4 regions of the Massilia oculi genome follow, and region 4 is predicted to be linked to each of the others. Evidence: predicted binding sites of a transcription regulator. Region 4 holds the regulator's gene; each other region holds the start of a gene.
What was found. The regulator sigma-54, encoded in region 4, starts transcription at its own class of promoters, with help from an activator protein. The targets are predictions, from matches to a motif close to TGGCANGNAANCTGCTTT.

Region 1: a site for sigma-54 is predicted at 1,572-1,589, ahead of DIR46_RS10765 (PEP-CTERM sorting domain-containing protein). Genes of this name have one in related genera too.
Region 2: a site for sigma-54 is predicted at 2,089-2,106, ahead of DIR46_RS09995 (PEP-CTERM sorting domain-containing protein). Genes of this name have one in related genera too.
Region 3: a site for sigma-54 is predicted at 2,440-2,457, ahead of DIR46_RS10680 (circularly permuted type 2 ATP-grasp protein). Genes of this name have one in related genera too.

What each region holds. Positions count from the first base shown of each region.
Region 1 is NZ_CP029343.1:2,319,194-2,323,381, reverse strand. Features, by position in the region: gene DIR46_RS10770 (host attachment protein) at 1-194, opposite strand, end outside; gene DIR46_RS10765 (PEP-CTERM sorting domain-containing protein) at 612-1,514, opposite strand; gene DIR46_RS10760 (putative periplasmic lipoprotein) at 1,638-2,177, shown strand; gene DIR46_RS10755 (alpha,alpha-trehalose-phosphate synthase (UDP-forming)) at 2,328-4,188, shown strand, end outside.
Region 2 is NZ_CP029343.1:2,150,223-2,154,410, reverse strand. Features, by position in the region: gene rodA (rod shape-determining protein RodA) at 1-112, shown strand, start outside; gene DIR46_RS10000 (septal ring lytic transglycosylase RlpA family protein) at 133-1,164, shown strand; gene DIR46_RS09995 (PEP-CTERM sorting domain-containing protein) at 1,254-2,039, opposite strand; gene DIR46_RS09990 (hypothetical protein) at 2,355-2,576, shown strand; partial or broken gene DIR46_RS27935 (hypothetical protein) at 2,584-2,640, shown strand; gene DIR46_RS27930 (hypothetical protein) at 2,653-2,835, shown strand; gene DIR46_RS26560 (hypothetical protein) at 2,762-3,079, shown strand; gene DIR46_RS09980 (SPOR domain-containing protein) at 3,076-3,816, opposite strand; gene DIR46_RS09975 (type III pantothenate kinase) at 3,810-4,188, opposite strand, start outside.
Region 3 is NZ_CP029343.1:2,298,470-2,302,657, reverse strand. Features, by position in the region: partial or broken gene DIR46_RS10685 (transglutaminase family protein) at 1-2,317, opposite strand, end outside; gene DIR46_RS10680 (circularly permuted type 2 ATP-grasp protein) at 2,481-3,893, shown strand; gene DIR46_RS10675 (alpha-E domain-containing protein) at 3,895-4,188, shown strand, end outside.
Region 4 is NZ_CP029343.1:2,490,478-2,494,665, forward strand. Features, by position in the region: gene DIR46_RS11505 (enoyl-CoA hydratase/isomerase family protein) at 1-446, opposite strand, end outside; gene hpf (ribosome hibernation-promoting factor, HPF/YfiA family) at 570-929, opposite strand; gene DIR46_RS11515 (RNA polymerase factor sigma-54) at 1,005-2,480, opposite strand; gene lptB (LPS export ABC transporter ATP-binding protein) at 2,492-3,244, opposite strand; gene lptA (lipopolysaccharide transport periplasmic protein LptA) at 3,256-3,804, opposite strand; gene lptC (LPS export ABC transporter periplasmic protein LptC) at 3,853-4,188, opposite strand, start outside.

The DNA.
Region 1 (4,188 bases), 170 kb from region 4:
TGCCCGCCACCGATACTGTGGCCGCTATTCTGTGCGGCGCGCGGGCTCATCTTGTCAGTGACGATGTCCATCTCGCGCTGTTGCGCGGACGGATTGACCATGTCTTCGACCTCCTTCAAGGATGCCGCGTTATCGGCGTCGGAAAAGATGCGTGCACGGCCGGCATTGGCTGCGATCGTCCAGGTTGTTGGCATAGTACCCCCTGTAAAAATGGTGTGATGGCAATCGCCTGCGGCATCGTCCCGATAATGTTGAGCCAGGACTTCTGCATGGCGACAAGTGATGATTCAGTATAGCCCTGCGTGGAAATACCCGGCGCACCGCCTTCTCTGGCGTGCGCATCTTGCGTTATCGAAACAAGCGTGAGGTCAATTTCCTTGGATGTGCAGTACCTAACTGACCATGCTGCTCGTGCCCGGCATCATGAATCCATCGACAACAAGCATCTGAGAGGAGTTCATCATGGGTAAGTATTTCATTGGCTGGCTGCTGGGTATTCCTGCTGTCGTGCTCGTCATTCTGTATTTCATCTTCGGCTGACACATGCCGGTCGCGCAAAACGAAACGCCACCGTCCAGGTGGCGTTTTCTTTTGCGGCCCGATTTCCCGCGTCAGGGCAGGGCCGGTTCCAGGACTTTTTCAGAGGCCAGCTGTTCCGCAGCAATGCCCTGCAGGGCGGCCGCGCTACGCGCGTCGATGCCGATCTCGCGTGCGATCGCGTCGCCCGCGCCGAGCGAGCGCGGATCGCGTCCGGTCACGCTGCCGAAGATGGTCAGCGCCTCCAGATAATAGCCGTGCGCGCTGCCGTGATAGGCGTCGTCCGCCCATAGATTCACCTGGCCGGCCGGTATGGCGCGATAGGGATTGGCGGCCGCCACGCCGCTGGCGAAGGCGCGATTCCATGCTTCGCCAACCGGGATCACGCCGCTGATGAAGCGCGATGCCGCATGGGCCGCGTCATGGCCGCGGCGAACGTCCAGCGCCATCTGCCCGATCGGCTTGCCGTACCAGGCGCCGTTCGCCAGCCAGGTCTGGTCGGCGCGCGACCAGGTCGCATTCAGGCGTACGTCGACCTGCGGATTCTGCTGATGGAATGCCCGGGCCAGCAGGCCGCTGTAATGGATCAGTTTTGCGGGATCGCCGGGCGCGTCCTGGTCCAGCGTGCTGTACCCTTGCAGCAGCACGATATCCCACGGCTTCACGATGACGCCGTGGCGGTGCTTGTAATGAAAATCGAGGCCGGCGCCGCCTTTCGTCTCCAGGCTCACCGCGTAGTCCAGTCCCGCCTGCTCCGTCATCGCCTTGAACAGCGCCGGTACGCCGCCGATCTTCGTGCCGTTGAGGTCGGTTACCGTGTGCGGGCGAAAGCCGTTCACCGGCGGCGCACCGGCGCCGTAGGTGAAGCTGTTGCCGACGAAGAGGATGGTGGTGGCGCAGGCCAGCGGCGAAAGACTCATTGCGGAGATGGCGAGGAGCAGGGCGCCGGTGCGGCGCACGGTAGGGGAAACGGACATCGTGATCCTGTCTTGCATATTGGAGATGGCAGTGTGCAAGGAATATCAGCGAGGAAGCAAGCAGGATTTTTGCAAGGTCTACCGTGTTACTCTTGCTATTCGTTTAATAACAACCGGAATCCAATGAAAGCCATGCTCCCCGTCATTGCGGCCGCCACCCTGATCGCCGGCTGCGCCTCCACCCCGGTCCCGGGCGACTCGCGCGATCAGTTCATGGCCACCTTGCAGGGCATGTGCGGCCAGCGCTTCGAAGGTGCGCAATCGTATGCGGTCGACCCGAACAACGAGTTCGCCGGCAAGAAGATCTCGACCCGGGTCGATTGCAGCCCGACCCTGATCCGCATGCCGGTGCAGGTCGGGGAGGACCGTTCGCGCACCTGGATCTTCACCCGGCCGCAGGCCGGGCTGGAGCTGCGCCACGATCACCGCCACGCGGACGGCACGCCGGACAAGGTCACGATGTACGGCGGCATGGCGAAGGAGGGCGGCACGGCGCGTTCCCAGGCCTTCCTGGCCGACAAGTACACCGCCGACCTCGTGCCGGGCGCGGAAACGAATGTCTGGGCCGTCACCCTCAGCGAGGATGGCAAGACTTTGACCTATCGCCTGGAGCGCCACGCCAGGCCGCGCGCTGAATTCGTCCTGCACCGCATACCTGGATGACAGACAGGGATAAACTTCCAGGGTGCCAGTGTCGCCCGGAACCACCGGTTGATCCAGCCATATGTTGCGGTGCGCAACGTTGCGACGTGAAAATTTGCAAATAGCTATACTCAAATGGTCGGCGACGTCGTCCCATCTTGAAGGAGCTTCATGCGGTTCAGATCGGTACAACTATCCATGCGCTTCATCGTCCCGCTGGCCCTGGTGCTGGCGCTGTTCGGTTATTTCGCGATTCCATGGATGGAAAATCTCACCGTACGCTGGTTCGTACGGGACCTCGATACGCGTTCTCAACTGGTATCGAGCACGTTGCAACAGCCGCTGCTCAACTACCTCGAGGACAATGATGCCCCGCGCATCAACGACGCGTTCAGCCGTGCGATCCAGGACGAGCGCCTGTATGCGCTCGCCTTCTGCGATCCCGGCGGAACCCTGCGCTACAAGACCGACACTTACCCGGAGTCCCTTGGCTGCCGCCAGGGCGCGGGCGGCGAGGACGCCAATCCCGTGGTGCGCCTGCCGCAGGGGCCGGTGCACGTCTCGAGCCGCGAACTGACCCAGGACGGCGCCACCGCCGGCCGCCTGATCCTGGTGCAGGACATGAGCTTCATCGAGCGGCGCAGCGAAGACACCAAAAAATACATCCTCGCCCTGTTCGTCGTGCTGGCCGGCGCCATCTCCCTGATCACGGTGCTGATCGCGCACCTGAGCTGGCACGGCTGGCTCAACGGCGTGCGCGAGATGCTGCGCGGCGAACTGTCGCCCCGGCGCCCGGGGCCCATGCCGCCGGAGATCGCGCCCCTGGCCAGCGAACTGCGCGCACTGCTCAACGAATACAACCGCGACCTGCAGGGCAGCGGCGTCGAATCCCAGACCTGGGGCGCGGACACGCTCAAGACCTTGCTGAACCAGGACCTGGCGGGCGACGAGATCCTGGTGGTATCGAACCGCGAACCCTACATCCACGTCAACACGCCGAATGGGGTCAAGGTGCAGCGCCCGGCCAGCGGCCTGGTGACGGCGGTGGAAGCCGTGATGCGCGCCTGCTCCGGCACCTGGATCGCGCACGGCGCCGGCTCGGCCGACCGCGACACGGTCGACGCCAACGACCATGTGCGCGTGCCGCCCGAAGACCCGAGCTACACGCTGCGCCGGGTCTGGCTGTCGAAGGAAGAAGAGCAGGGCTATTACTACGGTTTCGCCAACGAGGGCCTGTGGCCGCTATGCCATATCGCCCACGTGCGGCCGGTGTTCCGCTCGACCGACTGGGCCGAATACGTCCGGGTCAACCAGCGCTTCGCCGACGCCGTGATCGCGGAAGCGCGTTCCGACAACCCGGTGGTGCTGGTGCAGGATTACCACTTCGCCCTGCTGCCGCGCATGGTGCGCGCGGTGCTGCCGAAGGCCACCATCATCACCTTCTGGCACATCCCCTGGCCGAATCCGGAATCGTTCGGTATCTGCCCGTGGCGCGAGGAGATCCTCGACGGCATGCTTGGGAGCACGATCCTCGGCTTCCACACGCCGTTCCACCGCAAGAACTTCCTCGACACCGTGGACCGCTACCTTGAGACCCGCATCGAGAACGAGGCTTCGACCGTCAGCTACGGCAACGAGCTGACCCAGGTGAAACCATACCCGATCTCGATCGCCTGGCCGCAGCCGGCCCCGGACGAGTGCGACGTCGCGGCCTGCCGCGCCGAGATCCGCCAGGCGCTGTCACTGCCGGCCGACCAGCTGCTGGGCATTGGCGTCGACCGTCTCGACTACACCAAGGGCATCGTCGAGCGCTTCCAGGCGGTCGAGCGCATGCTCGAGCTGCATCCGGACATGGTCGGCAAGTTCACCTTCGTGCAGATCGCGGCGCCGACCCGGTCCTCGCTCGACGAATACCAGAACTTCGAAGCAAGGGTGCGGGCCCTGGCCCAGCGCATCAACCAGCGCTTTTCCAGCGGCAGCTACCTGCCCATCATCCTCAAGACCGAACACCATGAACAGGCACAATTGCGCA
Region 2 (4,188 bases), 340 kb from region 4:
GGGGGTGCCGCTGCCCTTCATGAGTTATGGCGGCACGGCCTTCATCACGCTCGGCCTTGGCGCCGGCATATTGATGAGTATCCAAAGACATCGTAAACTCGTGCAGACCTAAACCCTCATAAAGGACAGCCAATGGGCGTTCGTACAAGCTTCCTGGCGGTCATACCGGTTGCCATTCTCGTATCGGCCTGCAGCAGCACTGGGGAACACAAGCGCCTCAATCCTTTCCCCTGGCCACATAAACCGACCGCCAAGCATGGCAAGGCGCCCCAGCTGCCGCCCGCCAAGTCGGGCCGCGGCGGCTACTACAAGGACGACGGCCCGGGCGACGACATCCCCGACGGCCTGCTCGACGTGCCGGACGCCGTGGTCAAGGCCGAGCCCTTCAACAAGTGGACCAGCCGTCCCTACACGGTGCTGGGCAAGACCTATACACCGCTGGGGAATGACCAGCCGTACAGCGCGCGTGGCGTCAGCACCTGGTATGGCGTGAAGTTCCACGGCCAGCGCACGGCGTCCGGCGAACTGTACGATATGTACAAGATGACGGCCGCGCATCCGACCCTGCCGATTCCATCCTACGTGCGCGTCACCAGCCTCGATACCGGCAATTCGGTGGTGGTGCGCATCAACGATCGCGGTCCCTTCCATTCCAGCCGCATCATCGACGTGTCGTATACGGCGGCGCTCAAGCTCGGGCTGCTGGGTAAAGGTAGCCACGAAGTCGAGATCGAGCGCCTGTTCCCGGGCGATCCGATCGTCCCGCCGGCGCAGGTCGCGGCCGCGCGCCGCGAAGTCGCATCGATCGCGCAGTCGGCGCCGCCCGAGATCGAGGCGCTGATGCTCGAAGATCGCATCCATTCCGACAGCGCGGCGCTGGTGAATCAGGTCGAGCCCGAGTCGGCGCCGGCGCCGGCGCCGGCGCCGGCGAGCGCCGGCCGCTATTTCATCCAGTTCGGGGCCTATGGCAGGGCCGGCACCGCCGAGGCGATGGGCGAAAAGATTACCAATGCCGGCGTCGAGCTGGGCAAGCTCGAAGTGGTCAAGGTGGGTTCGCTGAACCGCCTGTACGGCGGCCCCTACGCCAGCCGCGCCGAAGCGATGGAGGCGATGCGCGCGCTGCCGGCCAGCCTCGGCTTCAAGCCGATCGTGGTCCAGCGCTGATCGGCCCACCGGTCGAACGCGGGCGCCGGTGCAGCGCCCATGAAAAATGGCCGGCGAACCGGCCATTTCTTCGAGCGGAAAGAAACCGCTTATGCCTGTGCGGCGCTGCGGCGGCGGCGCAGGAAGCCGATGGCGGCCAGGCCGGCGCCTGCGAGCAGCACGCTCGACGGCTCAGGGACTTCGGCCGGGATCTCGATCTGCGTGTAGTCGAGCGAGACCTTGCTGCCGGTCAGCATCAGGTCGCCGCCGATCGCGAGGTTCAGCGACAGTGCGCCATGTTCGAGCATCTGCTGGATGAGCGACTTTTCGGTGATCGTGCCGGTCAGCTCGAAGCCGCCCTTGTAGTCGTTCTTGATCAGGACATCGGTATTGGTAACGACCGATTTGTAGTAAGTGCACTTCTGCTTGTGTTTCTGGTTCCTGCACTCCGCCCCGTCGTAGTGGAGGGAGGAGTACGAACCGGTCGTTTCCTGCGTCGTGTGCAGCGTCGTCGCGCCGCTGCCGAGCACCAGATCGCCGAACGTCAGCGTAGCGCGCTCCTGCTCGGACGTCTTGGTGGTCGTATTGGTCACGCCGACTTCGCGGTACATCCAGTTGGTCCACGGGTGCGGCTGGTAATTGCCATAGGTGGTCGTGGTCCTGGTCGATTTGCTCCAGGTATCCGTACCATCGTCCAGGAAGGTGAAGGAGAACGAGAGGCTGTTGACCTCATAGTTTCCGGTCAGGTTGGACAGTCCGCCGTAGACGGGATTGTAGCTACCGGTCGACAGCTTTCCAGGGCTAAACGTGCTGTCCATTTCCAGGACCGCGGCAGAGGCCGAGGTCGAGATTGCGCAAGCAACAGCCAGCAGTGCAGTACCAAACATCTTTTTCATGATTTCCCCAAGATAATTTATATGTTACCAGAACAACTTATTTTGAATATATGCAACTACCGTGCCAGCGTGCTAAGCCGTTGTTTTGATTAACTTGAGCTTTATTGCGTATAACTTGATGTAAAGATTTTCGACACCCGCGGAGGCTCTACGGCGCCGCAGCGCAACGTCAGCTGGAAGACGTGCGGCTAGGCGATACCTTGTGGCTGACCCATGGCGTGGCGGGCGCCCACTCGGTACTCGGGAAACAGTGGTTCGACGAGTGTGCGTGGGACCGCGCGTCGCCGGTCGAGCGGCGCCCGCTGGGCCAGCGGTTTGTTCCCGCCACCGGACAGCAGGCGCGCGCTCGCGTCGTTGGCCAACCGGTTCCGCAGCCAGGGCGCGCCCTCGGCGCAGGCCGTCGCCGCCCTGCAATGGGTGCGGGACGAGATCCGCTATGTCCGCGTCGCGATCGGCGAGAACTCGCACTGCTACCAGCGTGCGGCGGCGCGCGGCGTTTTCGATGCCGCTTATGCACGCCCAGCGCGATCCGGGTGATATGTAAGAAAATGGGGAGGGGCTGACCAAGGACATGAAGCAGGCCGTAGCCTGGTATCGCAAGCCGGCCCAGGGCATGGCGCAAGCCGTGCGCTGGATGACGGCGGCGGCTGACGGCGATGAGTTCCTTGGTACTTCGCGGCTCGGGGTCATGTATTTCAAGGGCGACGGCGTGCCGCGTGACCATGACCGGTCAACCGGCCGCCAAATATTGGCTTGGCCTGATCCACGAGGGCGGGCTGGGCCGCGCAAGCGATGATGCGAAGGCACGCGCGCTGTACGCGCTGGCGCCGGACCCTGTCGAAGCCAATGTCCGTCTTCCCGTCATGCAGGCCGAGGGCGAGGGCGGCCTGCGCGACATGGCGTATTTCAGGGACCTGCTGGAAAAATGGACGCGCGAGGGCGAGATCGAATGGCTGGAACAGCTGGCAAGCGCTTTCGATGATGCCACGCTGGCGCAACTGGTGCGTGCACGCCTGCGCCAGTTGGGTAACGGGGGCTAACGGCAATCGCCCAGTGTCGCGCCTGGATAATTGCTGGCGAAACTGGCCAGCCGCGTACGCAGCGCTGGCTCGATCGTGCGGTACTGGAACGCCGTACGCGTACCCTGCGGACCGCGCGGCAACACCTGCACGCCGCGCACGCCCTGGCGCTGTAATTGGGCCACCAGCTTCTGGGCCGCGCTGTCGGTCTTGAACACGCCCAGCGAGATGGCCCAGCGCAGCGGCGAGTCGCCCTGCATGATGTAAAAATTCTCGACACCGCTTTCCTTGAGCTCGGCCGCGCGGCGCTGGGCGCCTTCGCGGCCCCCGTTCGGCGGCAGGTAAACAAGGCGGCTGGTCACTTCCTGGAAGGGGACCTCGACCCGCGACTGGCGCGCCGCGAGGCCCAGGCTTGCCACCCGCGCTTCGAAACGGCGTGCATCCGCCGCGCTGAAAGGTCCGGTCTGGACGCAGGCGACCAGGTTGGCCGCGACGGTTACCGGCGCCGTGGGCGCAGGCGCAGGCGCAGGCGGGGCGGCCTCCGGCGGCGCGGCCTCTCCGGCTTCTTCCTGCTCGGCTTTGTCGAGCGCGCGCTTGGCCTCGACCGCCGTCAGCTGCGTGATGCGTTCGGGCGCCAGCTGGTTCTTCAGCCGCGCCGGCTCGCGCTCGCCGGCCCCTGGCTGGCCGAGGACGCCCTGGCCATAGGCCAGCAGCGCCGCGTTCGCGGCCAGCAGCGCCCAGAATAGGAATTTCAGCAAGCCGTTTCCCCTTTCGTCGATGCGGCCGCGGCCTGCAGGCCGACCAGCACGATATTATCGGCCACCTGGTGCGCGACCTTGAGCGCCGGCGCGATATATGGCGCGGCGCCACCCGAGACGATGCAGGCCGACGCGCGGTGTCCGGCCACGGCGCGTTCGATCGCGCCGGCCTGGGCCGACAGCACGCCGGAGAGAATCGCGTCATGCGTGTTGTCGCCGAACAGCGCGGGCAGGGCGCCCGGCGCCACCTGCGGCAGCTGCGCCGTATTGCTGGCCAGGCTGGACGCCATCAGCGCCAGCCCGGGCAGGATCATGCCGCCTACGAACAAGCCATCCGCCGTGACCGCGTCGACCGTGGTGGCGGTGCCGCAA
Region 3 (4,188 bases), 190 kb from region 4:
AGGTTGTCGTCGCGCGCCTCGTCCACGCGCGGCGCCTGGCTGGTCGGTCCGATGAAGGTGCCCGAAAACAGGTAAGAGAGCGCCGGGTGGATCTGCCAGTAGGTGACCAGGCTCTTGAGCAGGTCGGGACGGCGCAGCATCGGGCTGTCCTCGGCGCTGGCGCCGCCCAGCGTGGCGTGGTTGCCGCCGCCGGTGCCGGTGTGGCGGCCGTCGTGCATGAATTTCTCGGTGCCCAGGCGCGTGAGGCGCGCTTCCTGGTACAGGGTCGTCACATTGTGCACCAGCTCGTTCCACGAGGCGGCCGGATGGATATTGACTTCGATGACGCCAGGGTCTGGCGTGACGCTGAGCAGCTTGATGCGCGGGTCGCGCGGCGGCGCATAGCCTTCGATCCGCAGCTTCATCCCGAGCCTGGCGGCGGTGGCCTCGACCGCGCCGGCCAGCGCCAGGTAATCCTCGAGGCGCTGTTGCGGCGGCATGAAGACGTGCAGGCGGCCGGCGCGCACTTCGAGGCACAGCGCGGTGTGGATTACCTCGCGTGCGTCCGGCGCGGCCGGCTCGAAGGGAGCGGCAGGCTGGCCGGCACCACGGTCCGGCGCCGGCTGCACGGCATGGTGCGTGGCCACCAGGGCGCCGCGCGGGGCGAACGGGTCGACCTCGAAGCCGGGATCGCGCTCCCGCGGCGGCACCCATGGCAGCGTGGCCAGCGGCAGGCGCAGGCCGATCAGGGAGTCGCCCTCGAGCAGGTACAGGTGTTCGCGCCGCACCGGCCAGGCGGAGGTGCGCCAGCCGGCGCCGGGCGCGGCCTGCAGCGGCAGCACATGGCCGGCCACCTGGCCCAGGCCGCGTTCGAGCAGGCGCGCCAGCCGGCGCCGTTCCTCCGGCGCGTCGAGGTCTGCCCGCAGGGGATCGACGTTGGGCGGCAGCGCCTGCTCGCGCCGGGCCTGCAGCAGCACGTCTTCATAGGCGGGGATGGCGCTGCCGGCGGGCAGGCCGAGCGCATCGACCAGCGCGGCGGCGAAGCGGGCGGCGTGTTCGGGCCATAGCCGTCGTCGACGTGTTCTTCCGAGAACAGCCCGGGGTCGCGCCACAGCGGCTCGCCGTCGACGCGCCAGAAGATGTTCAGCGCCCAGCGCGGCAGCGGTTCGCCCGGATACCATTTGCCCTGGCCGTAGTGCAGCAGGCCGCCGGGTGCGAAATGATTCTTGAGCCGCTGCGCCAGCGTGCCGGCCAGCGCGCGTTTCCGGTCGCCGTGCGCCTGGGTATTCCACTCCGGCGCGTCCATGTCGTCGATCGAGACGAAGGTGGGCTCTCCGCCCTGGGTCAGGCGCACGTCCTGGGCCAGCAGGTCGGCGTCGACCTGCCGGCCCAGGCGGTCGATGGCCTGCCAGTCGGCGTCCGAATACGGCTTGGTCACGCGCGGGTCTTCATGGATGCGGGTGATCGTCATCTCGTGGACGAAGGTGAACTCGGCCTTGTCGCTGAAGCCCGTCACCGGCGCCGCCGACGAGGGCAGGGCCGTGCAGGCGAGCGGGATATGGCCTTCGCCGGCCAGCATGCCCGATGTCGGATCGAGCCCGATCCAGCCGGCGCCGGGGATGTACACCTCGGTCCACGCGTGCAGGTCGGTGAAGTCCTCGACAGGGCCGCTCGGACCGTCGAGCGCCTCCTGGTCGGCGCGCAGCTGGATCAGGTAGCCGGAGACGAAACGCGCCGCCAGCCCCATCGTGCGCAGGATCTGCACCAGCAGCCAGCCGCTGTCGCGGCAGGAGCCGGAGCGCTTTTCCAGCGTGTCTTCCGGCGTCTGCACGCCCGGTTCCATGCGCAGCAGATAGGCGATGTCGCGCTGCAGGCGTTGGTTGATCGCCACCAGGAAGTCGGTGGTATTCATCGGCTGCGCCAGCAGCTCGCGCCGGGCCGCCGCCACCCATGCCAGCAGCAGCGGACCGGCCGGCTCGGGCTGTGCATAGGCGCTCAGCTCCCCCTGCAACTGCTCCGGATAGGCAAAGGGAAAATGCTCCGCATATTGCTCGATGAAGAAATCGAAGGGATTGATGACGGTCATGTCGGCGACCAGGTCGACCGTGAACGCGAGCGTATCCGTTTTTTCCGGGAACACGAAACGGCCGATGTAATTCCCGTACGGATCTTGTTGCCAGTTGATGAAATGCTCTTGCGGCAAGACTGACAGCGAATACGACAGGATCGGCGTGCGCGCATGCGGCGCCGGTCGCAGGCGCACCTCATGCGGCGAGAGGGCGACTTGCCGGTCATAGCGGTAGCTTGTCTTGTGGTGCAGCGCGATCCGGATAGCCATGCGGGAATGCCTTTATAGGGGTGGTCACGAACGATACCAGCACATCGACATATATCTGTTTCAACTGTGCACAAGCATGATTCATACCCGCAATATAATTCTCTCGTGCGGCGCCGCCGAGCTGGCACGTTTCTTGATTGCACCTATGCCACTGGAGGATCCGATGCCGAACTTTTACGATGAAATGTATTCCGCTGCGGCAACAGCAAGGCCTCATTACGACGCGTTCGCGCGCTGGCTTGCGCTGCAGTCGCCGCAACTGATCGCGCAAAAGCGGGCCGAAGCCGAGCTGACCTTCCAGCGGGTAGGAATCACCTTCGCCGTCTACGGCGACAACGCCGGCAAGGAGCGGCTGATCCCATTCGACATCATCCCGCGCGTGATCGACGCCGCGGAATGGGCCAGGCTGCAGGCCGGCCTGGTGCAGCGGGTGACCGCGCTGAACCGCTTCCTGCACGATGTTTATCACGACCAGGATATCCTGAAGGCGGGCATCATCCCGCCCGAACAGATCCTGAACAATGCGCAATACCGGCCCGCCATGCAGGGCGTCAAGGTACCCTCGAATATCTATGCCCATATCGCCGGGGTCGACATCGTGCGCGCGGGCGAGGGCGAGTTCTACGTCCTGGAAGACAATCTGCGGGTGCCTTCCGGCGTGTCCTACATGCTGGAAAACCGCAAGATGATGATGCGGCTGTTCCCTGCGCTGTTCGCGAGCAACCGCGTGGCGCCGGTCGAGCATTATCCCGACCTGCTGCTCGACAACCTGCGCACCGTGGCGCCGGACGGGCCGCTCGACCCGACCGTGGTCGTGCTCACGCCCGGCATGCACAACTCGGCCTATTTCGAACACGCCTTCCTGGCCCAGCAGATGGGGGTGGCGCTGGTGCAGGGGCAAGACCTGTACGTCAGCGACGACACCGTCTATATGCGCACCACGCGCGGGCCGAAGCAGGTCGACGTCATCTATCGCCGCATCGACGACGACTACCTCGATCCACGCGCCTTCCGCCCCGAGTCCACCCTGGGCGTGCCGGGCCTGCTCGACGCGGTGCGAGCCGGGCGGGTCGGCCTGGCCAATGCCATCGGCACCGGGGTGGCCGACGACAAGTCGATCTATCCCTATGTGCCGGACATGATCGAATTCTACCTGGGCGAGAAGCCGATCCTGAACAACGTGCCGACCTACCAGTGCAGGAAGAAAGAAGATCTCGCGTACACCCTGTCCCGGCTGCCCGAGCTGGTGGTGAAGGAGGTGCACGGCGCCGGCGGCTACGGCATGCTGGTCGGGCCGGCCTCGACCCACGCCGAGATCGAGGCCTTCCGGGAGCGCCTGGTGGCGAACCCGGACGGCTATATCGCCCAGCCCACGCTGGCCTTGTCGGCTTGCCCGACCTATGTCGAATCGGGCATCGCGCCGCGCCACATCGACCTGCGTCCCTTCGTCCTGTCGGGCAAGACCGTCTCGATGGTGCCGGGCGGCCTGACCCGGGTGGCGCTGCAGGAAGGTTCGCTGGTGGTCAATTCGTCGCAGGGCGGCGGCACCAAGGACACCTGGATTTTGGAGAACTAGCATGTTGAGCCGCACCGCAGACCATTTGTTCTGGATGGCCCGCTACACCGAGCGGGCCGAAAACACGGCCCGCATGCTCGATGTCCGGGTCCAGTATTCGCTGATGCCGCAGTCGGCGCAGGCCGAGCAGCAGGGCTGGCGCAGCATGCTGGGCGTGTCCGAGCTGGAGGCGCAGTTCGAGGCCAAGTACCCCGCGCTCACGCAAACGAACGTGATCGACTTCATGGTCCGCGATCCGGACAACCCGTCATCGATCACCAGCTGCCTGCGCGCGTCACGCGAGAACGCGCGCGCC
Region 4 (4,188 bases):
AACAGGCCGATGTTCACTTCGGGCATGGCCATCTTCGTTCGTTCGGTCACGATGCGCAGGCCGCAATCCGGCCCGCCCTGGGCGATGCCCATGCCGCCGCCCATCACGACGCCGTCCATGATGGCGATATAGGGCTTGGGATAGAAGTGGATCAGGTGGTTCAGCGCGTATTCTTCGGTAAAGAAATCCTCGAGCAGCGCGCTGCCGCCGGTCGGCCCCTTCTGTCCGACTTCATGGAAGAAGCGAATGTCGCCGCCCGCGCACAAGGCCTTCTCGCTGCTGCTGGTGAGCACGACTGCATCGACCCGCCCATTGTCGCGCCAGCCAAGGAGGATGTCGGTCAATGCGCGCACCATCTCGAGCGACAGCGAATTGAGCGCCTTCGGGCGGTCCAGTGTGATGATGCCGGTGCGGTTGGCGATGCGGGTCAGGACGTGGTCGGTCATGGGTTGATCCATCATGAAGAGACCTGCATTTTACCGAACACGCGCCTCGGGTAGAACTGAAACGCTGGATGCAAAAAGGGCGTCCCCTCAGACGCCCTTAGCTAGTGTGAGCCCTGCGCCTGATCAGGCGACAGCAGCGTCTTCGCCGCCGATTTCCGGCATGCGTTTGATCGAGGTACGGCTATGGTCTTTCAATTGCTGCTTGTGTTTGAGGATCTGTCGGTCCAGTTTATCCATCAGCGTGTCGATCGCGGCGTACAGGTCTTGCGCGACGCTTGCCACGTGCAGGGTCTTGCCCGACACCTGGACGTTGATCTCTGCTTTCTGCCTTTTTTCTTTTTCAGTGAGGTTGTCGACGGCCAGGAAGACGTGGGTGTCGATCACCTGGTCGAAATGGCGAATGATGCGCTCGAGCTTATTCTGAACGTATTCACGGATGGCGGGGGTTACTTCGAGATGATGGCCACTGATTGTGAGGTTCATACACACTCCTTTGAAAAGGTTGCACCGTGTGGACCACACCAACGCGACAAGGCACGACGGGTGTGGACGGCGCAGTTACAAGGACTTGCGGAGGCTTACAGGGGGTATCTTGAGGGCTTCACGGTATTTTGCAACCGTCCGGCGCGCGATGACCATGCCTTGTTCCCCGAGCATCTCCGCGATCTTGCTGTCGGACAATGGGTTCCTAGGGTCTTCTGCTCCTGTCAATTGTGCGATGAGCGCACGGATTGCCGTCGAGGATGCTTCGCCTCCCGCCTCGGTGGCAACGTGGCTGCCGAAGAAATACTTCAACTCAAACATGCCGTGCGGGGTCAGCATGTATTTCTGCGTTGTGACACGAGAAATTGTGCTCTCGTGTAGGCCTAGTGTATCAGCTATCTCACGTAAAACAAGGGGCCGCATGGCAACCGCGCCATGCGAGAAAAAATTGCGCTGGCGCTCGACGATCGCCTCCGCCACACGCAGGATGGTGTCGAATCGCTGGCGCATATTCTTGATGAGCCACTTCGCTTCCTGCATCTGCGCGCCCATCTGCGCCTCGCTCTTGCCCTGCTTGAGCAGGCTGGCGTACAGGCTGTTCACGCGCAGGCGCGGCATCACGTCCGGGTTCAGGGTGACCGCCCAGCCGCTCTTGGAACGGCGCACGATCACGTCCGGCACCACGTAGTCCGACACGTTCGAGGCAAACGCCGCGCCCGGGTGCGGATTGCATTGGCGCACCACGGCCTGCACCTCGCGCAAGTCTTCGTCGTCGCAGTCGAGCGCCTTCTTCAGCTTGCTGTATTCGCGCTGGGCGAACCAGCTCAGGTAACCCTCGACGATGGTCAGCGCCATGCGCCGCGTCACCAGCGGCACACCGGGCATGCGCCGGATCTGCAGCGCCAGGCACTCGGCCGCGCTGCGCGCGCCGACGCCCACCGGGTCCATGCTCTGCACCAGCGCCAGCGCGCAGCGCAATTCGTCGATCTCGATCCCGAGCTCTTCGGGCAGCCTGGCGTGGATCTCGTCGAGCGGCTCCTCGAGGTAGCCGTTGTCGTCCAGCGCATCGATCACCAGCTCGGCCAGCGCACGGTCGCGCGCCGACAAGGTGGCTTCGCGCACCTGCTCCATCAGATGTTCGCGCAGGGTTATAGCGCAGGCTTCCAGTTGCGGGCGGCCGTCCTCGTCCTCGCCGCCGCCCGACGATGGCGCGCCGCCTTCGCTCCAGTCGGCATCAAAGCGATCGTGGTCCGCGCCGTTCTCGAAACCCTCGCCCTCCTGCGCCGGCGCGTCCTGGCCTTCGGCCTGCTGGCCGGGGGCCGGTGGCGCCTCGCCGTTGGCGGGCGCATTGTTGATCGCGCCATCGGCCAGCAAGCGTACCGAACGGTCGAGCGGATCGTCGAGCCGCTCGAGCAAGGGGTTATCGCCCAGTATCTGCTCGATCTCCTGGTGCAGCTCGAGCGTCGACAGTTGCAGCAACCGGATCGACTGCTGCAGTTGCGGCGTAAGCGCGAGGTGCTGCGAAGTGCGAAGTTGCAGGGACTGTTTCATCTAGGCGTCGCTCACATGCGGAAGTGTTCACCCAGGTACACGCGGCGGACCGACTCGTCCGCGATGATGTCGTCAGGGCGGCCGGAGGCAAGCACCGCGCCCTGGTTGATGATGTAGGCGCGGTCGCAGATGCCGAGCGTCTCGCGCACGTTGTGGTCGGTGATCAAAACGCCGATCCGGCGCTCCTTCAGGAAGCGCACGATGCGCTGGATCTCGATCACGGCGATCGGGTCGACGCCGGCGAACGGTTCGTCGAGCAGCACGAAGCGCGGATTGGTCGCCAGCGCGCGCGCGATTTCCACGCGGCGGCGCTCGCCGCCCGACAGCGACAGCGCCGGATTCTCGCGCAGCTTCTCGATCTGCAGGTCGGCCAGCAGGGTGTCGAGGCGCTCGTTGATCTGGTCTTTCGACAGCGGCTTGCCGTTGTCCTTCTGCAGCTCGAGCACGGCGCGGATGTTCTCTTCCACCGTCAGCTTGCGGAACACCGACGCCTCCTGCGGCAGGTAGGACAGGCCCAATACCGCGCGGCGGTGGATCGGCAGGCTGGTGATGTCGGTGCCGTTGATGTCGATCGAGCCGGCATCCGACGGCACCAGGCCGACGATCATGTAGAACGACGTGGTCTTGCCGGCGCCGTTCGGACCCAGCAAGCCGACCACTTCACCGCATTCGACCTGCAGCGACACATCGCGCACCACCAGGCGCTTGCCATAGCTTTTCTGCAGGCCCTTGACGACCAGGGTGCTGCAATCGCCCAGCTCCATCGGGATCGCCGTCATTGCGCGCCTCCGGCCGGGGCGCGCTTGGGCGACAGGATCAGGGTGCCGCGTCCGCCGCCGGCCTTGGTCTGGCCGCTGACGTCGTTGCGCACGGTGGCCACTTCCTTGCGGTTGTCGTAGGAGATGAAAGGTCCGGTGATCTGGTTGGTCATGCGCGAATTCTCGAGCTCCTTGATCAGGGCGTTCGAGTACAGGCGCACCAGCTCGGAACGCTCGTCGTACTCGATGCGCTCGGCCTGGCCTTCGACCCACAGGTCGGGGCCGCCGTCACGCTTCTGGCGGAAGGTGGTCAGCTTGCCGTTGGACGCGGTGAGCGTCACGCTCATATACCCTTCCGGCGACTCGTTGACCACGGCGCGGTCGGCCTTGAGCAGCAGCGTGCCGCGGGTCAGGACCACGTTGCCGGTGAAGACGCGGGTGCCCGTGATGCCGTCGACGTCGGCGGAGTCGTATTCGATGGTGGCCGGCTTGAGCGAGTCGGCGCGCTCGGCGGCCGCGGTCAGCGACAGCAGGGAAAGGAAAGCGGCAGCAAGGAGTTTTTTCATGGTTGGAAACGGGTCTCGGGTTGGCACGCGGCGCACGTCGTTCAAGGATCAGCGCTGGCGTGGCGGATAGACGATCTGGCCGCGGCTGGACAGGTGCATCTGCTGGGTCGCATTGTTGGCGACCATGCCGGTGCCCTTGAGCGTGGACGCGCCAAGTTGCATGTCGATCGGCAGATCGGTCTTCACGATTTCTTCATCGGGCAGCACGGTGAGCGCCTGGCTGCGCACGCGCAGCGCCTCGCTCTGCGCGGTCTTGGGACGCTGCAGGTCGACGTCGCCCATCAGTTCGACCCGGTGCTCCTGGTGATGAATCTGCGCGTTCTTCGCGACCACCGTCATCGGCGGGCGGCCCGGCTCGACGCCGCGCAGCACCGGCTCGTCGAC